Linked DNA regions of Casimicrobium huifangae. The protein of the gene in region 2 binds, or shares a complex with, the protein of the main gene of each other region. Links are inferred from orthologs where the notes say so. Each region holds a gene or a part of one and is shown on either strand. Other genes may lie near its edges.

The links.
Region 1: the proteins of nusB (region 2) and rpsJ are in contact, whole or in part, in a solved structure (PDB 3D3B), measured with the Escherichia coli proteins. The link is inferred for Casimicrobium huifangae from one-to-one orthologs.

Annotation. Positions count from the first base shown.
Region 1 is NZ_CP041352.1:1,017,011-1,022,214, reverse strand. The notes cover bases 2,404-5,204. They hold rpsJ (30S ribosomal protein S10), read right to left. Parts: upstream 4,060-5,204; coding sequence 3,748-4,059; downstream 2,404-3,747. Other genes in these bases: tuf (elongation factor Tu), read right to left, coding at 4,078-5,204; rplC (50S ribosomal protein L3), read right to left, coding at 3,019-3,648; rplD (50S ribosomal protein L4), read right to left, coding at 2,404-3,016. Also shown: rpsC (30S ribosomal protein S3), read right to left, coding at 1-628; rplV (50S ribosomal protein L22), read right to left, coding at 637-966; rpsS (30S ribosomal protein S19), read right to left, coding at 976-1,254; rplB (50S ribosomal protein L2), read right to left, coding at 1,260-2,096; rplW (50S ribosomal protein L23), read right to left, coding at 2,103-2,399; more of rplD, read right to left, coding at 2,396-2,403. UniProt on the Escherichia coli protein: Involved in the binding of tRNA to the ribosomes. Part of the processive rRNA transcription and antitermination complex (rrnTAC). The complex forms an RNA-chaperone ring around the RNA exit tunnel of RNA polymerase (RNAP).
Region 2 is NZ_CP041352.1:1,335,637-1,342,039, forward strand. The notes cover bases 1,315-4,290. They hold nusB (transcription antitermination factor NusB), read left to right. Parts: upstream 1,315-2,534; coding sequence 2,535-3,047; downstream 3,048-4,290. Other genes in these bases: ribBA (bifunctional 3,4-dihydroxy-2-butanone-4-phosphate synthase/GTP cyclohydrolase II), read left to right, coding at 1,315-1,953; ribH (6,7-dimethyl-8-ribityllumazine synthase), read left to right, coding at 2,064-2,519; thiL (thiamine-phosphate kinase), read left to right, coding at 3,081-4,121; FKL89_RS06255 (phosphatidylglycerophosphatase A family protein), read left to right, coding at 4,118-4,290. Outside these bases: FKL89_RS06230 (spermine/spermidine synthase domain-containing protein), read right to left, coding at 1-654; more of ribBA, read left to right, coding at 811-1,314; more of FKL89_RS06255, read left to right, coding at 4,291-4,618; FKL89_RS06260 (CinA family protein), read left to right, coding at 4,629-5,177; transcriptional regulator NrdR, read left to right, coding at 5,291-5,782; bifunctional diaminohydroxyphosphoribosylaminopyrimidine deaminase/5-amino-6-(5-phosphoribosylamino)uracil reductase RibD, read left to right, coding at 5,775-6,403. UniProt on the Escherichia coli protein: Part of the processive rRNA transcription and antitermination complex (rrnTAC). The complex forms an RNA-chaperone ring around the RNA exit tunnel of RNA polymerase (RNAP).

The DNA.
Region 1 (5,204 bases), 320 kb from region 2 along the record:
AGCCGAGGTTCTCACCCTTGAATACCCAAACTTTGATTCCGATAATGCCGTAGCTCGTCTTGGCTTCCGAGAAGCCATAGTCGATATCAGCACGCAGCGTGTGAAGTGGCACGCGGCCTTCGCGATACCACTCGGTGCGCGCGATTTCGGCACCGTTCAGACGGCCCGAGCTCATGATCTTGATGCCCTGCGCACCGAGACGCATGGCGTTCTGCATCGCACGCTTCATGGCACGGCGGAACATGATGCGCTTTTCGAGCTGTTGGGCGATCGAGTCGCCAATCAACTGCGCGTCGATTTCCGGCTTGCGCACTTCCTCGATGTTGAGTGCGATTTCGCAGTTCATCATCTTGCGAAGTTGCGCGCGCAGTGCTTCGATATCTTCACCCTTCTTGCCGATCACGACACCTGGACGGGCGCTGTGAATGGTGATACGGGCATTCTTCGCCGGACGCTCGATGGTGACCTTGCTGACGTTCGCGTTCTTCAGCTTCTTCAGAAGGAAGGTGCGAACCTTGTAGTCTTCGTTCAGCTTGTCCGCGAAGTTCTTGCTGTTGGCGTACCACTTCGAGGTCCAGGCGCGGGACACCGCAAGGCGGAATCCGGTCGGATTGATTTTTTGACCCATACGAACCTCTAGTTCCCGACGGTCACGTGAATGTGACAGGTTTGCTTGAGCAGGCGTGCACCGCGGCCCTTGGCGCGTGCAGCGAAACGACGCATGACGACGGCTTTGTCGACGTAAATCGACTTGACCTTCAGTTCGTCGATGTCGGCGCCGTCGTTGTGCTCGGCGTTGGCGATAGCCGACTCAAGCACTTTCTTGATCAGCACCGCAGATTTCTTCGGGCTGAACGCGAGCAGGTTAAGCGCCTTGCCGACTGGCAGGCCGCGGACCTGGTCTGCAACCAGACGGGCCTTTTGATCGGATACTGGCGCGGCTTTCATGATGGCAACAGTTTGCATGACAGCCCCTTACTTCTTCGCGACTTTTTTGTCGGCCGGATGCCCTTTGAACACGCGGGTCAGCGCGAATTCGCCAAGCTTGTGACCGACCATCTGGTCCGACACGTAGACCGGAACATGCGCCTTGCCGTTGTGAACGGCGATCGTAAGCCCGACGAAGTCAGGCGTAACGGTAGACCGGCGCGACCAGGTCTTGATCGGCTTCTTGTCATTTTTTGCGAGGGCCACTTCGACCTTTTTCGCCAGATGCCCGTCGACGAACGGGCCTTTCTTAACGGAACGTGCCATTGTGATTAACCCTTCTTGGCCGCATGACGGGTGCGGACAATCATGCTGTCAGTGCGCTTGTTGGTGCGCGTCTTGAGACCCTTGGCCTTCTGACCCCACGGCGATACCGGGTGATGACGTCCGCCACCGCCGTTGGTACGACCACCCATCGGGTGGTCCACCGGGTTCATCGAGATGGCGCGCACCGTCGGGCGAATACCACGCCAGCGATTGGCACCAGCCTTGCCGATGACACGGAGCGAGTGCTCACCGTTGCCGACTTCACCGATCGTGGCTCGGCAGTCAACGTGCACCTTGCGAACTTCACCTGAGCGCAAACGGATCTGCGCATAGATACCTTCACGAGCCATCAGCTGCACCGAAGCACCAGCCGATCGGGCAATTTGGGCTCCCTTGCCAGGTTGCAGTTCGATCGCATGAATCGTCGTGCCCACCGGGATATTGCGGATCGGCAGGGCATTACCTACCTTAATCGCTGCCTCGGCGCCGCTCTGGATCGAATCGCCTGCAGTCAGGCCTTTCGGGGCCAGCACATAACGACGTTCGCCATCAGCGTAAAGAACCAAGGCGATGAACGCGCTGCGGTTTGGATCATATTCCAGACGCTCCACCTTGGCCGGGATGCCGTCCTTGTTGCGACGGAAGTCGACGATGCGGTAGTGATGCTTGTGACCGCCGCCCTTGTGACGGGTAGTGATGTGGCCGTTGTTGTTGCGGCCAGAACCACGTTTCTGTGGAACCAGCAAAGGCGCATAGGGCTCGCCCTTGTGCAGGTCCGGATTGACAACCTTGATCAGCGAGCGACGGCCCGGAGAGGTCGGTTTGACTTTAATGAGTGCCATGATGGATTACGCCTCCCCGCCGAAGTTGATCTCTTGACCGGGTTTGAGCGACACATAGGCGCGACGGCTATCGCTGCGACGCCCCATGGTGCGGCCGAAGCGCTTCACCTTACCAGGGCGGTTGAGCATCTGCACGCTCTCGACCTGAACCTTGAAGAGCAGTTCGACGGCTGCCTTGACTTCGGGTTTTGTTGCATCTTGCAACACTTCGAAAACGACTTGTTCGTTCTTTTCGGCGACAAAGGTGCTCTTCTCGGAGATCACCGGGGCGCGGAGAACGGTCATCAAACGATTTTGATTCATTTGTATGACTCCTCAATCTTGGCGATAGCGGCCTTGGTGAGCAGCACGCGGTTGAACGCGAGCAAGCTGACCGGGTCGACATTGTGTGCCGCGACAACAGCGAGATGCGGCAGATTGCGTGCCGCCAGGAACAGGTTGTTGTCCACGGAATCGGTCACGATCAGCGCGTCGCTGACGCCCATGCCCTTGAGAGCGCCGGCAACCAGTTTGGTCTTTGGAGCATCAACTGCGAACGACTCGACGACATGCAGACGGTCTTCGCGAACCAGTTGCGAGAAGATCGCAGCAATACCGGCGCGATACATCTTGCGATTGACCTTGTGCGAGAAATTCTCGTCCGGCTTGTTCGGGAACGCACGACCGCCGCCACGCCAGATCGGACTGGACGTCATACCGGCACGAGCATTACCTGTACCCTTTTGCTTCCAGGGCTTCTTGGTCGAGTGGCGAACTTCGGCACGCGTCTTCTGCGCACGGTTGGCGCTACGGCCATTGGCCTGATACGCGACCACAACCTGATGAACGAGCGCCTCGTTGTATTCGCGACCGAAGACGTCGTCCGACGCCGATACGGTCGACGCCGATTTGCCCTGCGCGTCAATAACTTGCAATTCCATTATCAGCTCCTCACCGTCGGTTTGACGATGACGTGACCGCCAGCCGTACCGGGTACCGCGCCTTTGATCATCAGCAGACCGCGAGCAGCATCGACGCGAACAACGGTCAGTGCCTGCACGGTACGCTGTGCGTTACCGTATTGGCCAGCCATACGCTTGCCCGGGAAAACGCGACCCGGATCCTGCGCCATACCGATCGAACCCGGTGCGCGGGTGGTCACCGAGTTACCGTGCGACGCGCGATTCGAGCTGAAGTTGTGACGACGGATGACACCAGTGAAGCCGCGGCCCTTGGTGGTACCAGTGACGTCCACTTCCTGGCCGACGGTGAAGGTTTCGGCGCCGACAACGGCTCCTGCCTTCAACTCGCCCGCTTCGGTGCGGAACTCACGTGTGATCGCACCGGCCTGTACACCAGCCTTCGCGAAATGCCCCGCTTGTGACTTGTTGACGCGGCTTGCGCGCTTGTCGCCGAAGGTTACCTGCACACCCGCATAACCATCGTTATCGGCAGATTTGACCTGCGATACGCGATTATTGCTGACGTCGATAACCGTGACAGCAGTCGCGGATCCGTCATCATTGAAGACGCGTGTCATGCCGACTTTGCGTCCGATGAGTCCCAGACTCATGGTTTACCTCTTCTTTCTTTCCGTGCTACCCGTGCTTGCACACTGGAGGGCTCGGTGCCGGTTTCAATTGACCGGCATCGCTTGGGTTTGGCTCAGTTGTTACTGAACCTTGATTTCGACATCGACACCGGCCGGCAAATCCAGCTTCATCAGTTGATCGACAGTCTTGTCATTCGGCTCCACGATATCCATCAGGCGCTGATGGGTGCGGATTTCAAATTGGTCGCGCGACGTTTTGTTGACGTGCGGTGAACGCAGCACGTCGAATCGTTCTATACGGGTCGGCAGCGGCACTGGGCCACGAACGATTGCACCGGAGCGCTTGGCGGTCTCAACGATTTCCGACGCCGATTGATCGATCAGCTTGTAGTCGAAAGCTTTGAGACGAATACGGATTTTCTGGTTTTGCACGGTGGAGTCCTAAACCAGTTACTTAATAATTTTGGATACGACGCCGGCGCCGACGGTGCGACCACCTTCACGGATCGCAAAGCGCAGCTTCTCTTCCATCGCGATCGGCGCAATCAGCGCCACCGTCATCTTCACGTTGTCGCCTGGCATCACCATTTCGGTGCCCGCCGGCAACGTCACCGAGCCAGTCACGTCCGTCGTGCGGAAGTAGAACTGCGGACGGTAGTTGTTGAAGAACGGGGTGTGACGACCACCTTCGTCCTTGGAGAGAACGTAGACTTCGCATTCGAAGTCGGTGTGCGGGGTGATCGAACCCGGCTTGGCCAGCACTTGACCACGCTCGACTTCTTCACGCTTGGTGCCGCGCAGCAGGATGCCGACGTTGTCACCGGCTTGACCCTGATCCAGCAGCTTGCGGAACATTTCCACGCCCGTGCAGGTGGTCTTCAAGGTGGGCTTGATGCCGACGATTTCGATTTCTTCGCCGACCTTGACGATGCCGCGCTCAACTCGACCGGTCACCACGGTGCCACGACCGGAGATCGAGAACACGTCTTCCACCGGCATCAGGAAGGCGCCGTCAACTGCGCGCTCCGGCGTCGGGATGTAGGTGTCGAGCGCTTCGGCCAGACGGTCGATGCAGGGCTCGCCCAGATCGGACTTGTCGCCTTCGAGAGCAAGCTTGGCGCTGCCCTTGACGATTGGGATGTCGTCGCCCGGGAAGTCGTATTTGCTCAGGAGCTCACGAACTTCCATTTCGACCAGTTCGAGCAGCTCGGCGTCGTCCACCATGTCACACTTGTTCAGGAAGACGATGATGTACGGTACACCGACCTGACGCGACAGCAGGATGTGTTCGCGCGTTTGCGGCATCGGGCCGTCAGCTGCAGAGACCACGAGGATGGCGCCGTCCATCTGGGCGGCACCGGTGATCATGTTCTTGACGTAGTCGGCGTGCCCCGGGCAGTCCACGTGGGCGTAGTGGCGGTTGGCCGTTTCGTATTCGACGTGCGCGGTGTTGATGGTGATGCCGCGTGCCTTTTCTTCCGGCGCCGCGTCAATCTGGTCGTAGGCCTTCGCCTCGCCGCCAAACTTGCGCGACAACACCGTGGTGATCGCTGCCGTCAACGTCGTCTTGCCGTGAT
Region 2 (6,403 bases):
AGCCTGTAAGGCACGCGCATCCAGCGCCGGTAGTGGCGATTTGCTGGCGATGACGGTGACGTTTTCGGTGGCGATAGCTGGCAACAGAACAATGTTGTCCACGCCAAATACCGCTCGTAGCCGACGCAGTCCGCCACGGTAGCGTGACACGCTGCTCCACATGTTGGCCACGAATACGCCGTTCTTGCGCAACACACGATGTGCCTCGGCGTAGAACTCCGCCGATTCGAGTGCGCCCACGCGCCCGCGACCGTCGTAGCAATCAACCCAGATCCAGTCGAAGCTTGATGCTGGCCGCTCGGTGATGACTTTGGCTGCATCTCCCTGCGTGATACGCACACGGCTATCGTCCTGCGGCAGCGGAAAGGCAGAGTGCGTCAGCGAAATCACGTCGTCACGCAACTCCACGATGTCGAGTCGCTTCAGGCTGTCGCTCCAGTTGGCAAGCGCCCAGCGCGGCAAGGAACCTACGCCGAGACCGGCCACATAAACCTGCTTCGGCGGCGGCACAAACAGCAGTGCAGCACACATGTCCTGCGCGTAACCCAGCGCCAGTTCGTCCGGGCGGGAGATGCGCATCCTGCCCTGTACCCACTCGGAGCCAAAGTGCAGGGTGCGAAAGCCCAGGTGTTCCGAGATGAGGAGGTCAGACATGAGTGGCGCGCGAGCCTGCGACGTGCAAGGATTGGTGAAAAGAGGATTTTGCCCTGACTGCCATCGTGGTCGCGTAGCAGCGCGTCTCGCGAAAATCGTGCGGACAAGGCCTAGCCAATAGAATAGAGCCTTCTCTACCCGAGATCGCTCTTTGCCATGACCACTGCCAAACCTTCACTCGCCGCCGTACGCGGCGCTGCGTCACCCGCGCCATCGGTGCTGGCGCCTGTGCCTGAAATCATCGCCGAGCTCAAGGCTGGCCGAATGGTGATTCTGGTGGACGAAGAAGATCGCGAAAACGAAGGCGATCTGGTGCTGGCAGCAGAGTTCGTCACCCCCGAGGCGATCAACTTCATGGCCAAGTACGCGCGCGGCCTGATCTGTCTGACGCTGACGCCCGAACGTTGCCAGCAGTTGAATTTGCCGCTGATGACAGCCAGCAACCGATCCGGGTTCGGCACTAACTTCACCATGTCAATCGAGGCGGCCGAAGGCGTCTCCAGCGGCATTTCCGCCGCTGACCGGGCGCGTACCGTGCAGGCTGCGGTTGCCTTCAATGCCAAGCCTGCCGACATCGTGCAGCCTGGCCACATTTTCCCGGTCATGGCGCAGCCGGGCGGCGTGTTGATGCGGGCAGGGCACACCGAGGCGGGGTGCGATCTGACGCGCATGGCGGGCCTGACACCAGCGGCTGTCATCTGCGAAGTCATGAAGGACGACGGCACCATGGCACGTCTGCCCGATTTGCTGCTATTCGCCAGGGAGCACGGCCTCAAGATTGGTGCCATCACCGACCTGATCCAGTATCGCGCCGCGCAGGAAAATCTGGTCGAGTGCGTTGGCGAGCGGCCGTTGCAGACGGCGCAGGGCGAATTCACGCTGAAGGTTTTCCGCGAAAAGCTCGCCGATGCCACCCATCTGGCCATTGTCAAGGGCACGCCCAGCCGCGAGCAGGAGACCGTCGTCCGCGTGCATGAGCCGCTGTCCGTGATCGATACGCTCGACGCCAGCGCCGCCGTCCACTCATGGAGCATTCCGAAAGCGCTGGCCCGACTGCAGCAGGCAGAGGCGGGCGTGCTGGTGCTGCTGCACCGGAGCGAGTCGGCGGCCGATTTGCGTGACCGGGTGCTCAACGCGAAGCCACTCAATGCCCACAAGGTGGACCTGCGCACCTATGGCATCGGCGCGCAGATCCTGCGTGCGCTCAGTGTGGGCAAGATGCGGCTATTGGCCAAGCCGCGCCGCATGCCATCGATGACCGGCTTCGATCTTGAAGTCGTCGCGTACGAAGAATCGTAACCACCCATATTCGAACGGTCGCCGTGACCGGAACATCAATTTGATTCGCTGGCAGCACATTGCCAGCACCCCAACTCGTTAGCAAAACAACCATGGCACTCCAACCTCTCATGAAACTCCGCGGCGCTGGACTGCGAATCGGCGTTGTCACCGCGCGCTTCAATGCACCCGTGTGCGAAAAGCTGCTCGCCGGCGCCCGCAAGGCGCTGGCCGAAATGGGCGTTGATGCCAACGATGTCGCCGAAGTGACGGTGCCGGGTGCGCTGGAAATTCCGCTGGCGCTGCAGGCGTTTGCGGCAACCGAGCAGTTCGACGCGCTGGTTGCGCTCGGTTGCGTGATCAAGGGTGACACCTATCACTTCGAAGTCGTTTGCAATGAATCTGCGGCGGGCATCACCCGCGTTGGCCTTGACCTCGATGTGGCCATCGGCAATGGGGTGCTGACCACCTATACCGACGAGCAGGCCGAGAGCCGTGCCGAGCAGAAGGGCTACGAGGCGGCACAGGCGGCGGTCGAAATGGCGCTGCTGCAGGAATGGACGCACTCGAACTTTGGCGAGAACTGAGCGCCGGAGTTGATGATGAGCGAGAAGCAAGCCGTTACTGCGGCAAAGACCGATAACGAGGCGGCCCCCGCCAAAGCGACAAAACCAAAGTCGGCGCGGCGCTGGGCACGCGAGTTCGCGGTGCAGGCTCTGTATGAACTGTTTGTCGCGGGGCACGAGGTGGCCGCTGTGCGCCTGCGCACTGAGGGAGAGCCCGATTTCAAACGGGCCGACAAGGATTTCTTTCGCGAGCTGTGGACCGGGGTGACGACCGATACCGATGCGTTGATCGCCGCTGTGCAGCCGCATGTGGATCGTCCATTCGAACAGGTCAGCCCGATCGAGCGCAGCATCATCCTGATTGGCGCCTGGGAGCTTCGGCAGCGGCTCGACATTCCGTATCGTGTGGCAATCAATGAATCCGTGGAATTGGCCAAGACCTTTGGCGGCACCGACGGCCACAAATGGGTCAATGGGGTGCTCGACAAGCTGGCGCCACTGCTGCGCGCCGACGAGGTTGCAGCGGCACCGACGCGCGGCCGGCGCTGAATTCCGCCGCCACTTCCACCTGCGGCGTTCGCGATGACCGAGTTTGAGCTGATCGAACGCTTCTTCAAACGTCGCAGCCGCACCTCCGTGTTGGGCAATGGCGACGATTGCGCACTGGTGGCGCCGGCACCCGGCAACGTGTTCGCCATCACCACCGACACACTGGTGGCCGGGCGTCACTTTCTGCCCTCGATCACGCCTGAGCGACTCGGGCGTCGGGCGGTGCATGTCAATCTGAGCGATCTCGCAGCGATGGGTGCTGCACCTCGCTACGCCCTGCTGTCGCTGACCCTGCCCGAGATTGACGAAAGCTGGGTCGCAGCGTTCGCGGCTGGCCTGTGGGCCGCACTCGACGAGTTCGAGGTCGAACTGGTCGGCGGCAATACCACCCGCGGCCCGATGGCGATCGCGCTGACAGCGCTGGGTGATGTGCCACCCGGTCAGGTGTTGACCCGTACCGGCGCTTGCCCCGGCGATGAACTTTGGGTCAGTGGACCGGTGGGGGACGCGGGCTGGGCGCTGACAGCGCTGCTGCAGGATGGTGATGGTGCGGGGGAGCTGGTCATCACCGCGAGTCCCGCGCAGATCGACAAGTACGAGTGCCCGACTGCGCGGGTGGCCCTCGGCCTCGCGCTTAGGGACGTGGCAAGCAGTTGCATTGACATTTCCGACGGTCTGCTCAGTGAGGCGCAACATCTGGCGTCGGCATCCGGCGTCGACATTGACATCGACATCGTGGCGATTCCCACCGGCATCACCGATGTTGACCGCAGCGATGTCGGGCAGGCAGCGCCGGTGATGAATACGGTTGCTACCGGCAACGAGCGCAATCGCATCTTGCGCGCGCGCCTGGCACAGCATTGCCTGCTGGCGACGGGTGACACCTACGAGCTGCTGTTTACCGCGCCATCGTCCCGTCACGACGATGTGGTGCGACTGCTGGCGGCGCAGGACTTGGCCGGAGCGTGTATCGGCCGCGTGACAACCTCCGCCAACAGACCTGCAGTGCGCGTGCTTGACGCACAATCGCGCCTGATGAACATCGAAAGCAAGGGCTGGGATCATTTCGCATGAGTGATGTGGCAACGCAAAGTCGTGAACCTTCGCTGCGTTTCATGCTGTCGCATCCGGCACACGTGATTTCGTTGGGCTTTGGTGCCGGTCTCGCGCCGTTCGCACCCGGGACGTTTGGCACGCTGCTGGGCCTGTTCGCAGCGCGCTGGCTGCAACCCCTGTTGGGCGACACGCTCTTTTTTGCAGCCCTGTTCGGCGCCCTGCTTATCGGCACCTGGGCGGCCGGTGTTACCGGGCGCGCATTGGGCGAAAGTGACCATGGCGCCATCGTCTGGGACGAGGTGATCGCTATGGCGCTGATTACTGCAATGTTGCCCGGCGCCATGTGGAAGCAGGCCTCGGCGTTTCTGCTGTTCCGCTTTTTCGATATCCGCAAACCCGGGCCGGTCGGCTGGGCTGATCGCAACGTCAAGGGCGCGGTCGGGGTGATGCTGGACGATCTGGTCGCAGCGGCGCTGACGATGTTTGTCATGGCGCTGTGGATTCGTTTCGTTTGAGGGCACAGCGATGCACGCGTTGTTCGATGAGTGGATCAAGCTGGCGGCACATCTCGGCGAAAACTGCGTGGCGCAGCGGCGGGTGATCGCCGGTGCCGAGAGTTGCACGGGTGGCCTGATCTCTGCGGTGCTCACCAGCGTCAGCGGTTCGTCGGCCTGGGTGGACCGTGCTTTGGTGACTTACAGCAACGAGGCCAAGATGGATCTGCTTGGTGTCAATGCGTCAACGCTCGATGCCTTCGGTGCGGTGAGCGAGCAGACGGCGCGTGAAATGGCTTGCGGCGCCTTGCGGTGCGCCGACCAAAGCAATGCCCCCAACCTGGCTTATTCGGTCACTGGTGTCGCCGGGCCAATCGGCGGTAGCCCTGCCAAACCTGTGGGGATGGTGTGCTTTGCTTTTGCACTGAGGCCGACCGACGATCCGCAGACGCGGCAGGAAGCAATTTCGGTACGGGCGACGACCCGCCACTTCGCGGGTGACCGCAATGCGGTGCGTGAGCAGAGCGTCAACTACGTGCTGAGCGAACTGAATCGCATTGTCATTAGCGGGACCGTGTGAGATTGACGACGAAACAGGTCGGTAGACTAATCCCGCGCGCCGCAGATTGACCCGATACACTGCGAATACCGCCGTCGCTGGCTCTTTCCAAGCTCCACTACGAACGCATCCGCATGAAATGTCCATTTTGCGGCTCCCTTGATACGCAGGTGATCGACTCACGTGTCTCCGAGACGGGTGACGCCATCCGTCGTCGTCGCAAATGCCTGGCCTGCGACAAGCGTTTCACCACGTTTGAGACGGTTGAAATGCGCATGCCGCAGGTAGTCAAGAGCAATGGCACACGGCTCGATTTCAACGTCGAAAAAATTCGCACCGGCTTCAACCGCGCGCTGCACAAGCGCTTTGTGCCCACTGAATTTGTCGATCAGGCGATTGCGCGGATCACTGCCAACATCCACAGCCTCGGCGAACGGGAAATTCCATCGCGCAGCATCGGCGAAATGGTGATGGCCGAGCTTTACAAGCTCGACAAGGTGGCCTACATCCGTTTCGCATCGGTCTACAAATCGTTTCAGGATGTCGAGGACTTCCGCTCCGCGTTGCACGAGGTCGAGCGCCCGGCGGCCAAGAAGCCCGCGGCGAAGAAAGCGAAGCATGTTTAGCGCGACCGACGAAACTTTCATGCGGCGCGCGCTTGATCTGGCGGCAATGGCAATGAATCACGCCACGCCGAACCCGCGCGTCGGCTGCGTACTGGTGCGGGACCGTCAGGTGATCGCGGAAGGCTTCACCCAACGTCCCGGCGAACCGCACGCCGAGGCGCATGCCATCCGCAACGCGCGGGCGAAGGGGCAGGATCTGAGCGGCGCCACTGCCTACATCACGCTCGAGCCCTGCAATCATTTCGGCAAGACACCGCCCTGCACCGAGGCGCTGATTGGCGCAGGCGTCGGTCGCGTGGTGGCGGCGATGGAAGACCCGAACCCGCGGGTCAGCGGTACTGGCTTCGAGCGCCTGCGCGAAGCGGGCATCGACGTGCGGGTGGGACTGCTGCAGCAGGATGCCACCGAGCTCAACATCGGCTTCATCAAGCGCATGGCGACCGGCCTGCCCTGGGTGCGCTGCAAGGTGGCGGCGAGTATTGATGGCCGTACCGGGCTCGCCAACGGTGAATCGAAATGGATCACTGGCGACGAAGCACGCCGCGACGGCCATCGCTGGCGCGCGCGCGCCTGCGCCGTGCTTACGGGAAGCGGTACGGTCAAGCAGGACAACCCGCAGAT